Regions from separate parts of the Corynebacterium sp. MSK044 genome, predicted to be linked through region 2. Evidence: riboswitches for the same ligand, from Rfam matches in the RefSeq annotation. Region 2 holds a riboswitch; the other holds the start of a gene.

What was found. A riboswitch is a leader RNA that binds a small molecule or an ion and turns the genes downstream of it on or off. The one in region 2 is predicted to bind cyclic di-AMP.
Region 1: linked by a shared signal. The riboswitch ahead of QP994_RS00605 (C40 family peptidase) and the one ahead of QP994_RS09510 (resuscitation-promoting factor Rpf1 domain-containing protein) in region 2 are both predicted to bind cyclic di-AMP.

Annotation. Positions count from the first base shown of each region.
Region 1 is NZ_JASPJJ010000001.1:122,276-129,654, reverse strand. It holds gene qcrB (cytochrome bc1 complex cytochrome b subunit) at 1-1,212, shown strand, start outside; cyclic di-AMP (ydaO/yuaA leader) riboswitch at 1,572-1,749, shown strand; gene QP994_RS00605 (C40 family peptidase) at 1,758-2,387, shown strand; gene QP994_RS00600 (C40 family peptidase) at 2,567-3,583, shown strand; gene QP994_RS00595 (glycosyltransferase family 4 protein) at 3,567-4,724, shown strand; gene QP994_RS00590 (ROK family protein) at 4,736-5,695, shown strand; gene QP994_RS00585 (lysophospholipid acyltransferase family protein) at 5,703-6,455, shown strand; gene QP994_RS00580 (polyadenylate-specific 3'-exoribonuclease AS) at 6,464-6,976, shown strand; gene QP994_RS00575 (class II 3-deoxy-7-phosphoheptulonate synthase) at 7,010-7,379, shown strand, end outside.
Region 2 is NZ_JASPJJ010000018.1:11,545-18,923, reverse strand. It holds gene QP994_RS09515 (HNH endonuclease signature motif containing protein) at 1-805, opposite strand, end outside; gene QP994_RS09510 (resuscitation-promoting factor Rpf1 domain-containing protein) at 1,065-1,670, opposite strand; cyclic di-AMP (ydaO/yuaA leader) riboswitch at 1,684-1,890, opposite strand; gene QP994_RS09505 (cold-shock protein) at 2,221-2,604, shown strand; gene QP994_RS09500 (DUF2771 domain-containing protein) at 2,601-3,119, opposite strand; gene QP994_RS09495 (glutaminyl-peptide cyclotransferase) at 3,131-3,919, opposite strand; gene QP994_RS09490 (DUF3027 domain-containing protein) at 3,918-4,694, shown strand; partial or broken gene QP994_RS09485 (NCS2 family permease) at 4,925-6,277, shown strand; gene QP994_RS09480 (TrmH family RNA methyltransferase) at 6,294-7,121, shown strand; gene QP994_RS09475 (DUF6928 family protein) at 7,118-7,379, opposite strand, start outside.

The sequences.
Region 1 (7,379 bases), on a different contig from region 2:
TGGATCATCGGTTCCACCCTGATCCTGCTTGGTATGGCCGAGGGCTTCATGGGTTACTCGCTGCCGGACGACCTGCTCTCCGGTGTGGGTCTCCGTATTATGTCCGCCATCATCGTGGGTCTGCCGATCATCGGTACCTGGCTGCACTGGGCTATGTTTGGCGGCGACTTCCCGTCCGACCTCATGCTGGATCGTTTCTACATCCTGCACGTGCTGATTCTCCCGGGCATCATCCTCGCGCTCATTGCGGCGCACCTGCTGCTCGTCTGGTTCCAGAAGCACACCCAGTTCCCGGGTCCTGGTCGCACCGAGAACAATGTCGTGGGCATCCGTATTATGCCGGTGTTCGCAGTCAAGGCAATTGGCTTCGGCATGGTGGTCTTCGCAGTGCTGGCTTTGATGGCAGGTGTTACCACTATTAACGCCATCTGGAACATTGGTCCGTACAACCCGTCCCAGGTTTCCGCTGGTTCACAGCCTGATATCTACATGCTCTGGACTGACGGTGCTGCTCGTGTCATGCCGGCATGGGAGCTCTACCTTGGCAACTACACCATCCCTGGTGTGTTCTGGGTTGCGCTCCTGGCAGGTGCCATGGTCGTCGCACTGATCGCGTACCCCTTCATTGAAAAGAAGGTCACCGGCGACGATGAGCACCACAACCTGCTGCAGCGTCCGCGCGATGTTCCGGTACGCACGGGCATTGGCGTTATGGGCTTGGTCTTCTTCCTGCTGCTCACGCTGTCAGGCGGTAACGACCTGTTTGCCTACCACTTCCAGATTTCGCTGAACGCTATGACCTGGATCGGTCGCATCGGCTTGCTGGTTCTGCCGCCGCTGGCATACTTCATCACCTACCGCATCTGCATCGGTCTCCAGCGTTCTGACCGTGAGGTCCTGGAGCACGGTATTGCAACCGGTGTGATCCAGACCCTTCCGAACGGTGCGTTCGTGGCAGTTCACCAGCCCGTCGGTCCGGTGGATGAGCACGGCAACCAAATTCCGCTTGAGTACGGTGGCGCACGAGTACCGAAGCAGCTCAACGAGCTTGGCTACGCAGACTCCGAGACCTCCGGTATCTTCAAGGCTGACGATCCGGAAATCACAGCACGCCGTAACGAGATTGCCCGCAACAACCACCATGAAGAGGTGGAGACCCTGCGCGCACTTGAGGCGGAGAAATCCGCAACTGACCGCGACGCCGGTAAGTAAAAAACGGTTTAGCAAAGGCCCCTTTCCCCGAGTGGGAGAGGGGCCTTACGCGTATAACAAAACGATAAACACGATAATGTGACTAGAATCACAGTAAGTTTTTCTTCAGGTTGACAATTTCTAAACTTCGCATTGAGAGTTTTGGGAGAAGGGAAGATAACTGCAGGTAGGAATAGGTAGGTTGTTGATTCGTGTTGGCACTGCATTAAAGGGGGGGCAACGGGCGTTCGCGGTGTTTTCGGTAGATATTTTAAATAACAAGAAAATAACGGGCGCGCCGTTAGACAATCATCGTGTCCATTTCGTAACCTATTCGAGACCTTGCAGCCACCAGGCGGCAAGCGAAACCTAGACATCGTAAATACATACAGCCGAGTTCCTTTTGTTTCACCACATGACATGAGGAAGCCGGGGAACCGAAAATTTCCCTGGGGTGAACGGGAAACAAGGAGCGCCACCGCGGCGCCGGAGTTTCTTGTAGGTGATCTCTAGTACCGAACCCGACAGCTAACCCGGTAGGCGACTGGAAGATATGGAGTTACATAGTGGCTAAGCATCGCCGCCAGACCACGTCCGCGTCCAAACGCGGTCTTACTGCTGCATCCGCCGTTATCGCTGGCGCTACCCTCGTTAGCCCGGCCACTGCTGGCGCTGCTGAGGTGCGTGTCCCGAACACTAACCTTTCTGCATACGTCCCGGGCATTGACACCGTGCCGGGTATTGAGAACGTGCCGGGTATTGATCAGTGGGTTCCGTCCCTCGCTGGCAAGGCTGCTCCGGGCGCGAACTTCAACGCTGCTGTGAAGGGTGCTGTTCCGGCCCCAGTTCAGCCGCAGGGCCAGCGCATCGTTGAGATTGCCAAGTCGAAGATTGGTTCCCCGTACGTCTACGGCGCTGCCGGCCCGCAGGCTTTTGACTGCTCCGGCTTCACCTCTTGGGTTTACGCCCAGGCGGGTAAGTCTATTCCGCGCACCTCCGGCGCTCAGGCTTCCGCTGGCCAGCGCGTGGACATCAACGCTCTGCAGCCAGGCGACATCGTGGTGTACTACGGTGGTGCTTCCCACGTTGGCATCTACGCTGGCAATGGCCAGATCATCGATGCATTGAACTCTGGTACCCCCGTGGGTTACCGTCCGCTGAACTACATGCCGATCCACTCGGCAGTGCGCTTCTAAGCGGTAGAGATTTCGAACCCGGCTTCGGCCGGGTTTTCTCAATTTTCACACCTGTAACAACCAGTGGATTTGTACTTATTCGCTGCTTGACCGCAGAGTTCTAGCGCTGTACCTTTGTTTAAGGTTCTTGAGCTACAGGCTTGTTATTTTTGTCCGAAAAGAGGTCGCTTTAAGTGGACATGCGTCGCGCTTCCTTCCGTTTCCGTCCGATGGTTGTGGCGGGTCTCATTGCTGGATTTTCAGCGGTGAACCTGGCGGTGCCAGCGCAGGCTGATGAGATTGAAACGATCATCAAGGAGCTCAGCGACATCTCTGAGGAAGCGACTGCGAAGTCGGAAGAAGTAAAGAAGATCGAGGACGAGATCACCAAGGGTGAGGGCGAGGTCTCTGCGCTTCGTGAGTCTGCAGAGGATGCACGTCGTGATGCTGAGGAGGCCAAGGCGGCGCGCTCTGGTGCTCAGGGTGAGGTCGATGGTACGGCTCGGACCCAGTACCGGAACCTGTCTAATGATGCGCATTTGAACGCACTGCAGTCTGCTAACCCGCAAGAGGCGATTGACCGTTCTTCCTATCTTGGTTCCTTGTCGCGTTCCGCGCAGCGCACGTTGGAGGAATCCCAGCGTTTGAATGAGGTCGCTGCTTCGCGTGCGACGGACGCAGACATCGCGGTCGCTGTAGCTAACTTCCGTCAGAGTGAGCTGGAAAGCAAGCGCGACAAGCTTCAGCGTGAACGCGAGGAGCTGGATGACAAGGTTAAGGAGATAGAGGCCAAGGTTGATGGCTTCACGCCGGAGCAGCGTGCGCGCTGGGAGGCGAAGAACGGCCCGGTTGCTCTCAATGTGCCAGCCTCGGCGCATGCTTCTGGTGTTGTGTCGGCTGCTTTGGCTAAGTTGGGTTCGCCGTATGGCTGGGGTGCAGCTGGTCCGAGCCAGTTCGATTGCTCTGGTTTGATGGTCTGGTCCTATGCTCAGAACGGCAAGTCGATCCCCCGTACGTCCCAGGCGCAGCTTGCGGGTGGTACACGCGTGTCCATGTCGGAGCTTCAACCGGGTGACATCATTGGTTACTACCCAGGTGTGACGCACGTGGGCATGTACATCGGTAACGGCCAGGTGGTTCACGCGTCGGATTACGGTATTCCGGTTCAGGTTGTTCCATTGAATTCGATGCCGGTGCAGGGTGCAGTCCGCTACTAGCCGGGTCCTGCTTGTTACGAATGATTTCCCGCCGACAGTTGGTGGGATTCAGTCGTATCTAGAGCAGTTTGTTTCAGAGGTCGTCGCGCGTCGGGGCCGCGATTCGATAGTCGTATTCGCGTCGACGCAGGATGTGGAAGCTGCGAAGCTTTTCGACGCTGCCCAGGAGTACCTCGTTCACCGCTGGCCCCGCACGGTGATGCTTCCTACGCCGGCCGCAGCCCGTGAAATGAAGCGGATCATCCGGGAACACAAGATTGATACCGTGTGGTTTGGTGCGGCGGCGCCGCTTGCACTTTTGGCCCAAGAGGCACGCAAGGCTGGTGCCATGCGGATCGTGTCCACGACACATGGGCATGAGGTTGGCTGGTCCATGCTGCCCGTGGCAAGGCAAATGCTGCGCCGCATTGGGAAAACGACAGACACGTTGACGTATGTGTCGGAATACACGCGACGTCGATTTTCTTCTGCATTTGGTGCTCATCCGGACTATGTTGCTTTGCCTTCCGGTGTGGACACGGAGTTTTTCCGCCCTGCAACCTCAGCGCAAAAAGTGGGCACGCGCAGTGAGTTCGGCTATGGGGATGAACCACTCGTTGTGGTGGCCTCCCGATTGGTCGCACGTAAAGGCCAGGATCAACTGATTCGCGGGTGGGGCACAATACAAGAGGCTTTCCCAGATGCCCGTCTTGCCGTTATTGGGGAGGGGCCGTATCGGAAGAAACTTGAGCAGCTCGCGGTGTCTTATGCGCGGGCAGTGACGTTTCATGGGCGTCTGCCACGGACAAGCATGCGTGACCTTGTCGCAGCGGCAGACATTATGGCCATGCCGGCGCGCACCCGTGGAGGCGGGTTGGACGTGGAGGGTCTTGGCATCGTCTACCTTGAAGCTCAGGCATGCGGAGTTCCAGTCATTGCAGGTACCTCAGGCGGAGCACCAGAGACTGTTACTCCAGACACTGGCATTGTCGTCGATGGATCCCGAGCTCAGACGGTCGCGGAAGCGGTGGTGGAGCTGTTGGGGGACGGGGCACGCAGAAAAGCAATGGGCCTCAATGGGAGACAGCATGTGTCTGAGATTTTCTCCTGGCAAGCCTTGGGGGACAGGCTCGAGGGCGTGCTATTCGGAGAGCAGGGCTAGAATAATGCCCTATGTCTGAGACAAAGCTGACCATCGGGTTCGATATCGGGGGCACAAACACCCGCGCCGGTGTCGTCGATGAGGGGGGCCGCGTCCTTGATGTTGAGTCCACGCGAACCCCGCACACGCCTGAAGGGTTACGCCATGCCATCGTGGGCATGGTAGATACGCTGCGTCATCGCAGCCCAGCTGGCGCGATTGGCTCTGTGGGGCTTGCTGTCGCTGGATTCCTCGATCCCGAGTGTGAAGTGGTTCGCTTTGCCCCTCATCTTCCGTGGCAGGACAACGAGCCGGTAAGGAAGATCCTGCAAGGTGAGCTCGGGCTGCCCGTGAGATTGGAGCATGACGCGAACGCGGCTGCCTGGGGTGAGTACCGTTTTGGGGCTGCGCAAGATGCGAAAACGTGGGTGCTGTTTGCGGTTGGTACTGGGATCGGTGCAACGCTCATGCATAACGGTGAGATCTACCGTGGTGCTTTTGGTACTGCCCCAGAATTCGGTCACGTGACTGTGGTTCCTGGTGGGCGCGCATGCTCATGTGGCAAACAGGGCTGCTTGGAGCGCTACGCATCGGGCACTGCGCTGGTAGATACCGCAGTAGAGATTGCCACTAAGGGTGGTTTTGAGTCCTGTGAGCTGTACCGCAAAGCCGTGGATAAACGGGCAACGGGCAATGATGTCGTCGCGGCAGCGCGCGCCGGCGACGCATTGGGCCTAGCCACGATGGACCATTTCGCCATGTGGCTTGGTCAAGGTCTTTCCTTGGTGTGCGATGTGTTGGATCCGGAACTCATCGTCTTGGGTGGGGGAGTGAGCCGCGATGCGGATTTATTCCTAGATACAGCACAGCAGACCATGGCACGTTCAGTGGTAGGCGCTGGCTTTCGGCCCTTGCCGGCACTTCAAACAGCCGTTTTGGGCTCGCAGGCAGGTATGATCGGCGTTGCTGATTTGGCCCGACACCAGATGTAGAGGAAATATGAACAACAAGTGGTACAAGTTCTTTAAGTACATCCTGATTGGGCCGTGGCTGCGTTTGTGGAACCGCCCGGAGACCCAAGGTTTGGACAATATCCCGCCGGAGGGCACCCCGGCGCTCATGGTGTCCAACCACCAGGCAGTCATGGATTCCTTCTACTTCCCGCTGGTGTGCCCGCGCCAGCTGGTTCATCCAGCGAAGAAGGAATACTTCACATCCCCGGGTTTTTCTGGTGCTGTGCAAAAGTTTTTCATGACGGCGGTGGGGCAGGTTCCCATTGACCGTGAGTCCAAGGACGCGGGTTCGGCGTTGTTGAAGGTGACCAAGGAGGTCTTCGGCAACGGCGATTTGTTCTGCATCTACCCGGAGGGCACGCGTTCGCCGGATGGAAGGATCTACAAAGGCAAGACGGGTATGGCTCGCGTTGCCATGGAATCGGGTGTGCCGTGTATTCCGGTAGCCATGATTGGTACCCGTAATGCGAACCCGATTGGTTCATGGATACCCCGTCCGACGAAGGTGCGCGTAAAAATTGGTGAGCCAGTTGACCCGCACCAGTGGGCGCGTGACAACGGTTTTGAGCCAGATGATCCAGCCGTGTGGCGTCCGTTCACGGATTTCTTCATGGAGCAGCTCGTTGAGCTGTCCGGCTACCCCTATGTGGATGCGTACGCCGCCGATGTGAAGAAGTCTCTTGAAGCCGGCAAGGGGTACCCGAAGGGCACTGAGCCCACGGGGAACACGCTGGATTAAGGCTATTTGTGCGGTACTTCTACGACACTGAATTTATTGAGGATGGTCAGACCATCACGCTCGTGTCCATTGGCATTGTTGCGGAGGATGGGCGCGAGTACTACGCGGTTTCAACCGATTTTGATGGGACACGCGCGAACCGGTGGGTGCGCGAAAACGTGCTAGCTAAGCTGCCTAATCTGGATAATCCAGTGTGGAAGCCGCAGCGCCAGATCCGGGACGAGGTTTATGAGTTTCTGACCTTTGGCGGGCACCGTCCGGAGCTGTGGGCGTGGGTGGGGGCTTACGACCACGTGGTGTTTGCTCAGCTCTGGGGGGATATGACGAAGCTGCCCAAGGATTTGCCGCGCTTCACCCGTGAATTGAAGCAGTACTGGGATATGGCTGGTCGCCCGTCCTTGCCACGGACGCCGAAGGATAACCATGATGCACTCGTGGATGCACGCCATAACCTTCACAAGTTCCGGGCTTGTCAGCGTGCTCTCCCCCTCGATCGACGTGGCTTTGTATTAAATAGATAGGCATACCGTCTACGACGTGCTAGAACTTATAGAATGAGCTGGACAGTAGACATCCCCAAAGAAGTACTCCCTGATCTTCCGCCTTTGCCGGGCGATATTTTTGAATCCTTCCAAGAGGTTGTGAACCTCCCTGCAAAGCAGCAGCCCACGTGGGATGAGAACGCAGCCCTTTATGTTCGTAAGATCCTTGAATCCGTGCCGCCGGTTGTTGTGGCGCCGGAGATTCACAAGCTGAAGCAGCAACTGGCCGAAGTTGCAGAGGGTAAGGCTTTCTTGCTGCAGGGCGGTGACTGTGCTGAGACGTTTGAGTCCAACACTGAGCCTCACATTCGCGCCAACATTAAGACATTGCTGCAGATGGCAGTTGTGCTCACGTACGGTGCATCCACCCCGGTGGTGAAGC
Region 2 (7,379 bases):
GCGCTAGGTCGCGTTGCTTCTGGTTCGCGAAGCGTTGCGTGTCGTACAGGTTGACGGGGCCTTCTTGGGGGTGGAACATCGCCACCTCTAGGACATCCCCAAAGTTCTGAGCCAAAAACTCCGCACCCGTCATCGTCGTGCCATCAGTAAGCCCCAGGACAACATCGTCCCCGTCACCACTCATGATTGTGATGTGCTCCTCCAACGGGATGAGGATCAAAGGACGCGGGACAGCAGGGGCAATACCTGAAGGTTGATCGTCTTCGTCGGGGCGCAGACCCAAGAGGCGCATGAGCTTTTCGTACATTTGCGGGCCAGCGGGACCATCGGTGAGGTTTTGGCGGGTCGCGAACTCAATAGCTGCCGCGTCTTCTTCCAAGGCCATGATGGTCACAGGACGCCTCTCCTTATCCGAGCGGCCATACCGGACTGTTGGTTCCCGTGCGGGCTTGTCCACCTCCGGCACGATGTCTTTCGCCCGGCGCTTGAGCGTGTCGTAATCCCCCGGAACGGACAGCAGGGCAAGGCGCAGCCGCCATTTCTCGGTGGGGTCGGTGAAAGGTGCTACTCGGGATTCGATGTAGACGAGTTGATCCAACGCCTTCTTCGTCGACCGCGCGATTTTGATCGCGTTGGCTTGCTTACGGGTGAACTTCGTTTTCCCGTAGTACGCCGTGTGGACTTTCACAAATTCGCGAACACGGGCAGGGCTGCAGCCAGCATCGAGGAGTACCTGGGCATCAAAGTCTGCCAGGGCCTCGATCGGGTTGGTTAACCCCGCCACCAGTGATCCGAATACGTTCATGCCACGCACGCTAAACCGAAAACCAAAAACGCGCGAAAGAGCCCCAAAAACCTGTGGATAACCCAAAATTCTATCCACAGGGTGCGCACGCTAGAGCGCACGCAGCAAGCGGAGGACCAGCAGAAACAGGCCGGTTCCCGCGAAACTCAAAAAAGTTTTGGATGCTTGCGGCGGAACTAAACCGCGCTAACGACAAAGGCGCTCACTCCCTTGATGAGAAGGGAAGGAGCGCCTTTGTCTTGGTTGCTCTTGAGCCTGATTAGAGGCGAGCTGCGATAGCGTCGATCAGCTGCTTGTTAGCAAGGTAGAACGCGTTGTAGTCGTGACGGTTTGCCTTGTAGGTTGCGGTCACGTGGGCCGGAACCGGCAGGCCACGGGCAGCCAGGGAGCGGGTAATGTTGTTGTACACAGCGTCAACCTGCAGCTCGCCGGACTTTGCGGCCGGTGCAGCGGCCGGAGCCGGTGCTGCTGCGGGGGCCGGAGCCGGGCTCACGTTGCGCGGGGTCGGAGCGGAACGCAGACCCAGGCGAGCGGAGCATGCCGGCCATGCGCCCCAGCCCTGGCTGGCCAGGGTGCGCTCAGCGACAGCGATCTGCTGCTCGCGGGTTGCCTGGTGGGCGTACGGAGCGAACTCGCCGCCACCGTATGCGCGCCAGGTGCCAGCGGAGAACTGCAGGCCGCCGTAGTAGCCGTTGCCGGTGTTGATGTTCCAGTTGCCGCCAGCCTCGCACTGTGCGAGACGGTCCCAGTCAGAGTCCGGTGCGGCGTTAGCAATCGGGTTGATCAGGGCAGTAGCGGCAATTGCTGCGGAAGCACCTGCTGCTGCCTTGGAAAACGTGCGGGTCTGCTTGCTGTGGCGTCCCATGTAGGTATTCAAGTTCCTCTCTTGTTATACGTCTGCGAGGTGAGCTGTCGGGTTCAGGCTGAGGTCTTGCTTAGTGCCTGGCCGCGTGTGCGGCTTCACCCCCAGCGGGTGTCACTGGCCGGTTCTGGCCGGTGAGGGGCCCGCGGTGCACGGCGACCGTTGTGGTGTCGTGCGGGTGGGTCCCCCGCTTATGTCCTATGAAGTTTGTCGCGGCGATTGCTGGACACAATTCAACGTGGCAATCGTGCGATTAGGGTTGGCCCCTTGAGGGCATGCGGGCAACTCTAGCGGTTTATAACGATTAGGTCACGCTGGTTTACCAAAATGTTGCCAATGTGACTGGCGTGGTCGAGTGTCCGGGCGCTCTAGCTGCATGAACTGGGAAAATAACATCAACGTGATCTATCTCACATAGGGGTGGGCGTGTCGCGAGGATGAGGCGGATTCGCAAGGGATTGGCTGGGGCTGTAGCTTTATGGGACTTAACTTTGCCGCGGGTATAATCGCGGTTTTCATGCAATAACATGCAATAACAAAGGGTGTGACAACGATGCCAGTAGGAAAAGTGAAGTGGTTCGACGCTGACAAAGGCTTCGGATTCGCCTCTAACCCGGGTGATGAGGACGTCTACATTGGCAAAAACGTGCTGCCCGAGGGCGTAGAGGAACTCTTCCCGGGTCAGCGCATTGAGTTTGATTTCGCTGCTGGCCGTCGCGGCCCGCAGGCGCTGCGCGTCAAGGTGTTGGATGAGCCGCGTCGTCGTCCGGTGAATCGTCGTAAGCCGGCAGAGCTCAGCAGCATGCTTGCCGACGTCATGTCGATGCTCGAGACCCAAGTCCAGCCGGCACTTGATGCTGGCCGCTACCCGGAGCGGAAGGAAGGACGCCAGATCGCGGAGATCCTCCGCGCGGTGGCGAAGGAACTGGACGCTTAGGCGTCTTCGGTGCTGAAGGACCAGGTGACCATCACCGGGGTCTCTTCGCCATTGGCATCCTGGCCAAGCATGAGGCAGGAGACCTCCATGACTACGAGGGTGGCGTTTTCGTCACCCTCGCTTTTTACGGGCACATCAACTTCGTTGGCTTCACCAGGGGTGAAGGTGCGCTCGCTGTTGGCGGCGGGGTCGTCGTAAATGCTCAGCAGCGACCACTGCAGCGAAGCCACGTCCTTGGGCACGCTGATGCGCACGGTCTCAGCGCCGTCAAGGTCGATGGTGGACACGGTGCCTTCCGGGCATTCCTGTCCGAATTCGCAGACGCTGAATGGGGTAGCGGTTGCTGTGTTCTCGCCAACGGTGGCGGTGACCTCAATGTCCTGCGGCGGGGTGCCGGGGCGGTTGTTGCGCCAATCCATATAGAAATACAGCGCGGCCACGATGGCCACGATCACCACCGCGATGACGGCGAGCATGGCTACGGAGCGTTGATCTCTTGTCTTCTTGGTGCCCATAGCCATGCAGTCTATCCGCGGGATGAGTCCGGGACGAAGGTGACCCGGTACATGTCCGGCCAGCGTTTGCCGGTGATGTAGAACTCGTCGCCGTCAATGTGGGCGATGCCGTTGAGCACGTGGTTGGGGTCGGGGGTGGCGTTGTTGGGGACTAAGGAGGCGTCGATAACCGCCTCGACCTTTCCCGTGGCCGCGTCGATCCGCACGATGTCGGTGGTGGTGAAGATATTGGCGTAAATATCGTCGCCCACGCACTCCAGCTCATTGAGGCCTTCCACGGGAGTGCCATCCAGCGTGACGACGAAGCGTTCGCGCTCCGCCAGCGTATCCGGATCCATGCGGCGCAGCTCGCTCGTGCCATCGGAGAAAATCACCTCACCCGCATCGGGGCGGGAGCACAGGCCCCACCCTTCGCCGTCGAAGGTGGTGCGACTGATTTCCTCCAACGTTTCGGCATTCCTCTTAATGGCGGTGTTGTTTTGCCAGGTGAGTTGCCAGAGGGTGTCGCGAACAAGCGTAATGCCTTCGCCGAAGAACTCAGGAGCGAGATCCTGGCTGGCGAGCTCGCGCCCATCGAGCGTGGTGCGATAGATGCGCGAGGAGCCTTCCATGCCGGTGCCCACGTAGAGCGTGCCGTCCGGGCCGAGCTCGAGGCCCTGGGTGAAACTGGTGGCATCGAAAGGCAGGGTCTCTTCGATCTGGACGGTGAGGTGCTGGACGCCCTGCGGGGAGGAGGTGGAACAAGAAACAAGAAGCGGCACGGCAAACAGCAGTGCCGCAGCGCGCGGGAAATGAGCCATGCGCTCTATCTTGCAACACGTCGGCCATAATGGGGATGTGGCACAGAGAAAACCCCGCAAGACAAAGAATGCACCCGCACGGCCCCTGCTTGGTCAGCGGGCAGTCAATGTTGCGCGCGAGGCGCTCCTCGAGCTTGATCAGGGCGAGGTGGGGGAGCACATCGGTGTCAACGGGCTGAGCAATAACGCCGCCACGCACCGCTTTGAGGCTTCCGTACCTGGCTATCCCGGGTGGGAGTGGAATGCGGTGGTGGCGTGTGCGACGGGCTCGGATTACATCACCGTGAGCGAAGTTGCGCTCGTGCCCGCGCCAACGGGTGAGGCGCTACAGGCCCCTGATTGGGTGCCGTACTCTGAGCGTCTCCGACCTGGTGACCTTGGTCCGGGTGACCTCATGGAACCGGCGCCGGACGATGAGCGATTGACGGCGGATTCGTTTGCCGCCGACGCGATTGTGTTCGCGGGCCGCGAAACCGCGCAGTACCTGACCAAAACAGGCCTGGACGCGGCGAAAGACCGCTGGCGCCGCGGCGATTACGGTCCGAACTCCGCGCACGCCTCCCAGGCAGCCCTGCAGTGCAAGACCTGCGCCTTCTTCATTCCTGCCGAGGAGCCGCTGGGCTATAACTTCGGCGTCTGCGCTAATGAATACTCTGCCGACGGTCGCATTGTTTCCGCTGTCTACGGTTGCGGCGCGCACTCCGAAACCAAGGTTGATTCAGAGGAGCTTGATGCGGGCGGAGAGCTTTTCGACGATGAAAAGCCCCTCTACTAACGCCCAAACACCGCCGCTGGTTTTGAAAATTTTGTGGTGAGGTGGGACGCTATCCCCGTCATATTTCTTCCGTGCAAGGGGACATATTTATGAGTTCAAACACCACAGATTCCACGAAGGTGTCGCAGCCTTCGGAGGAGGAGCAGGTCGCGGAGGCTCGCTCCGGCCTAGACCGTTACTTCCGTATCTCCGAACGCGGTTCCACCGTGGCCACGGAGGTCCGCGCCGGCGTGGTTACCTTCTTCGCCATGGCGTACATCGTCTTGCTGAACCCGCTGATTCTGGGTACCAGTGAAGACTCTGCCGGCAACGTGTTGGGTATCCCGCAGGTTGCTGCTGCCACCGCACTGGTGGCGGGCATCATGTGTATTTTGTTCGGCGTTGTGGCGAACTACCCGTTCGGTATCGCCGCTGGTCTGGGTCTGAATACCCTGGTGGCTGTCACTCTGGTGGGTACTGAAGGTCTGACCTGGGCGCAGGCCATGGGGTTGGTGGTCATTGACGGTATTGTCATCGTCATTTTGGCTGTGTCCGGTTTCCGCTCTGCCGTGTTCCGTGCGATTCCGCCGTCAATGAAGGCTGCTATCGGCGTGGGCATTGGCATGTTCATCGCCATGATCGGTTTCGTGGATGCCGGTTTTGTTCGCCGTATCCCGGATGCTGCAATGACCACTGTTCCGGTTCAACTGGGCATCAACGGTTCGATTGCTTCTTGGCCGACCTTCGTGTTCATTCTTGGCCTGTTCATCTGTGGCTTCATGGTTGCGCGCAAGATCCCGGGCGGCCTGTTCATCGGCATCGTGATCAATACGATCATCGCCCTTGTCATTGAGCGTGTCACCGGTGCTGGTTCTTCTGCTGAGTCGGGCCCGACCGGCTGGAACCTTGCTGTCCCGACTCTGCCGGAATCCTTCGGTGGTGTGCCGGACCTGTCCATCGTGGGCAAGGTTGACATCCTCGGTGCATTTACTCAGGTCGGCGTGATCACGGCTTCGCTGCTGGTGTTCACCCTGGTGCTGGCAAACTTCTTCGACGCCATGGGCACGATGACGGCGCTCGGCCGCCAGGCAGGCCTCACCGATGAGAAGGGTGAGCTGCCGGATATGAAGAAGGCCCTCATCGTCGAGGGCTTCGGCGCTATCGCTGGTGGTGCTGGCTCTGCATCGTCTGCAACGGTCTACGTTGACTCTTCCGCTGGTATTGCCGACGGTGCGCGCACCGGTCTGGCCAACATTGTCACCGGTCTGCTGTTCTTGGCCGCAATGTTCTTCACCCCGCTGTACGAGATCGTGCCGATTGAGGCTGCCGCACCGGTTCTGGTCATCGTGGGTGCCCTCATGATGATGCAGGTGGGTGAGATTGAGTGGTCCCGCTTTGATATCGCTCTGCCGGCCTTCCTCACCATCGTGGCTATGCCGTTTACGTACTCCATCGCGGACGGCATCGGCATCGGCTTCATCACCTTCGCTCTGTTCGCAGTGTTCGCTGGCCGTGCGAAGGAAGTTCACTAGATCATGTGGCTGATCTCCGCGCTGTTCGTGGTGTTCTTTGCCATGGATCCGATCATGTCCGTCATCGGCTAAAACATCTGGTTGACACATGATTCCCATCACTGATCCCGCTGATGTGCGCCTGGATGTTGTCCGTGACCTGAAGAAGGCAGACAATTCCCGCGCGTACGTCTTTGGGGAAGGCCCGCTCGTTGCGGGCCGAGTGGTGGATTCGCGTTACCCATTGCGCTGCATCATCGGGTTTGAAAAGAAGATCGAGACCTTCCGCGCTCAACGTGCGGAGGAGGGGCTCCCGCCGATTGAGGCGCCGATCTACACCGTGACCCGCGAGCTGCTCGCCGAGGTCGTTGGGTATGACATGCACCGCGGCCTCATCGCTGTGGCGGATCGGGCAGAGGAGCCCGACGTCAGTGAGCTGCTGGAAGCGCGCACCCTTGTGGTCCTTGAGGGGGTTGGGGATCACGAAAATATCGGGGCTATCTTCCGCAATGCCGCTGGCATGGGGGTGGATGGTGTGCTTCTGGGGGCTGGCACGGCTGATCCTTTGTATCGTCGCAGCGTGCGCGTGTCCATGGGGCATGTATTGCGCCTGCCGTTCGCACATTTCGAGGGCACATCCACCACGTGGCAGCGCTCCCTTGAACAGTTGCGCCAGGCAGGTTTCCGCCTTATCTCGCTCACGCCTGATGATCGCGCCGTGCATCTCGCGGAGGCGCTTGTCGACGCTTCCGGCAACCCCCACCCCAAAGTCGCCCTCCTCGTCGGCGGGGAAGGCCCTGGCCTGACTGAGCATGCGATGCGCGCCACGGACATTCGTGCCCGCATCCCCATGGCGCCGGGCACTGATTCACTGAACGTGGCTACGTCCGCAGCGATCGCGTTCTATGAGCGCGACCGAGCAGTTGGCCTGAGCTAGCGGTCAGAGTGGCGCAGACGTTCTTTCACTGTGTCGGCGAGGTTACGTACGCGACGTGTGACGCCACGGCGGATGCGGCGCGCAACCTTAGCTGAGGCATCTGCCAGCTCCGCGAATTCATCGCTGGTTTCTTCGGCTTCCTCATAGTCGTCATAGTCCGCATTGGCGGAGGAGAACTTCGCAGCCACCTCGGTGACATTTTTGGTGTCAGGGGTGCGCTGTTCCACCTTCGGCTCGGGGCGTCCATCCACGGCGTAG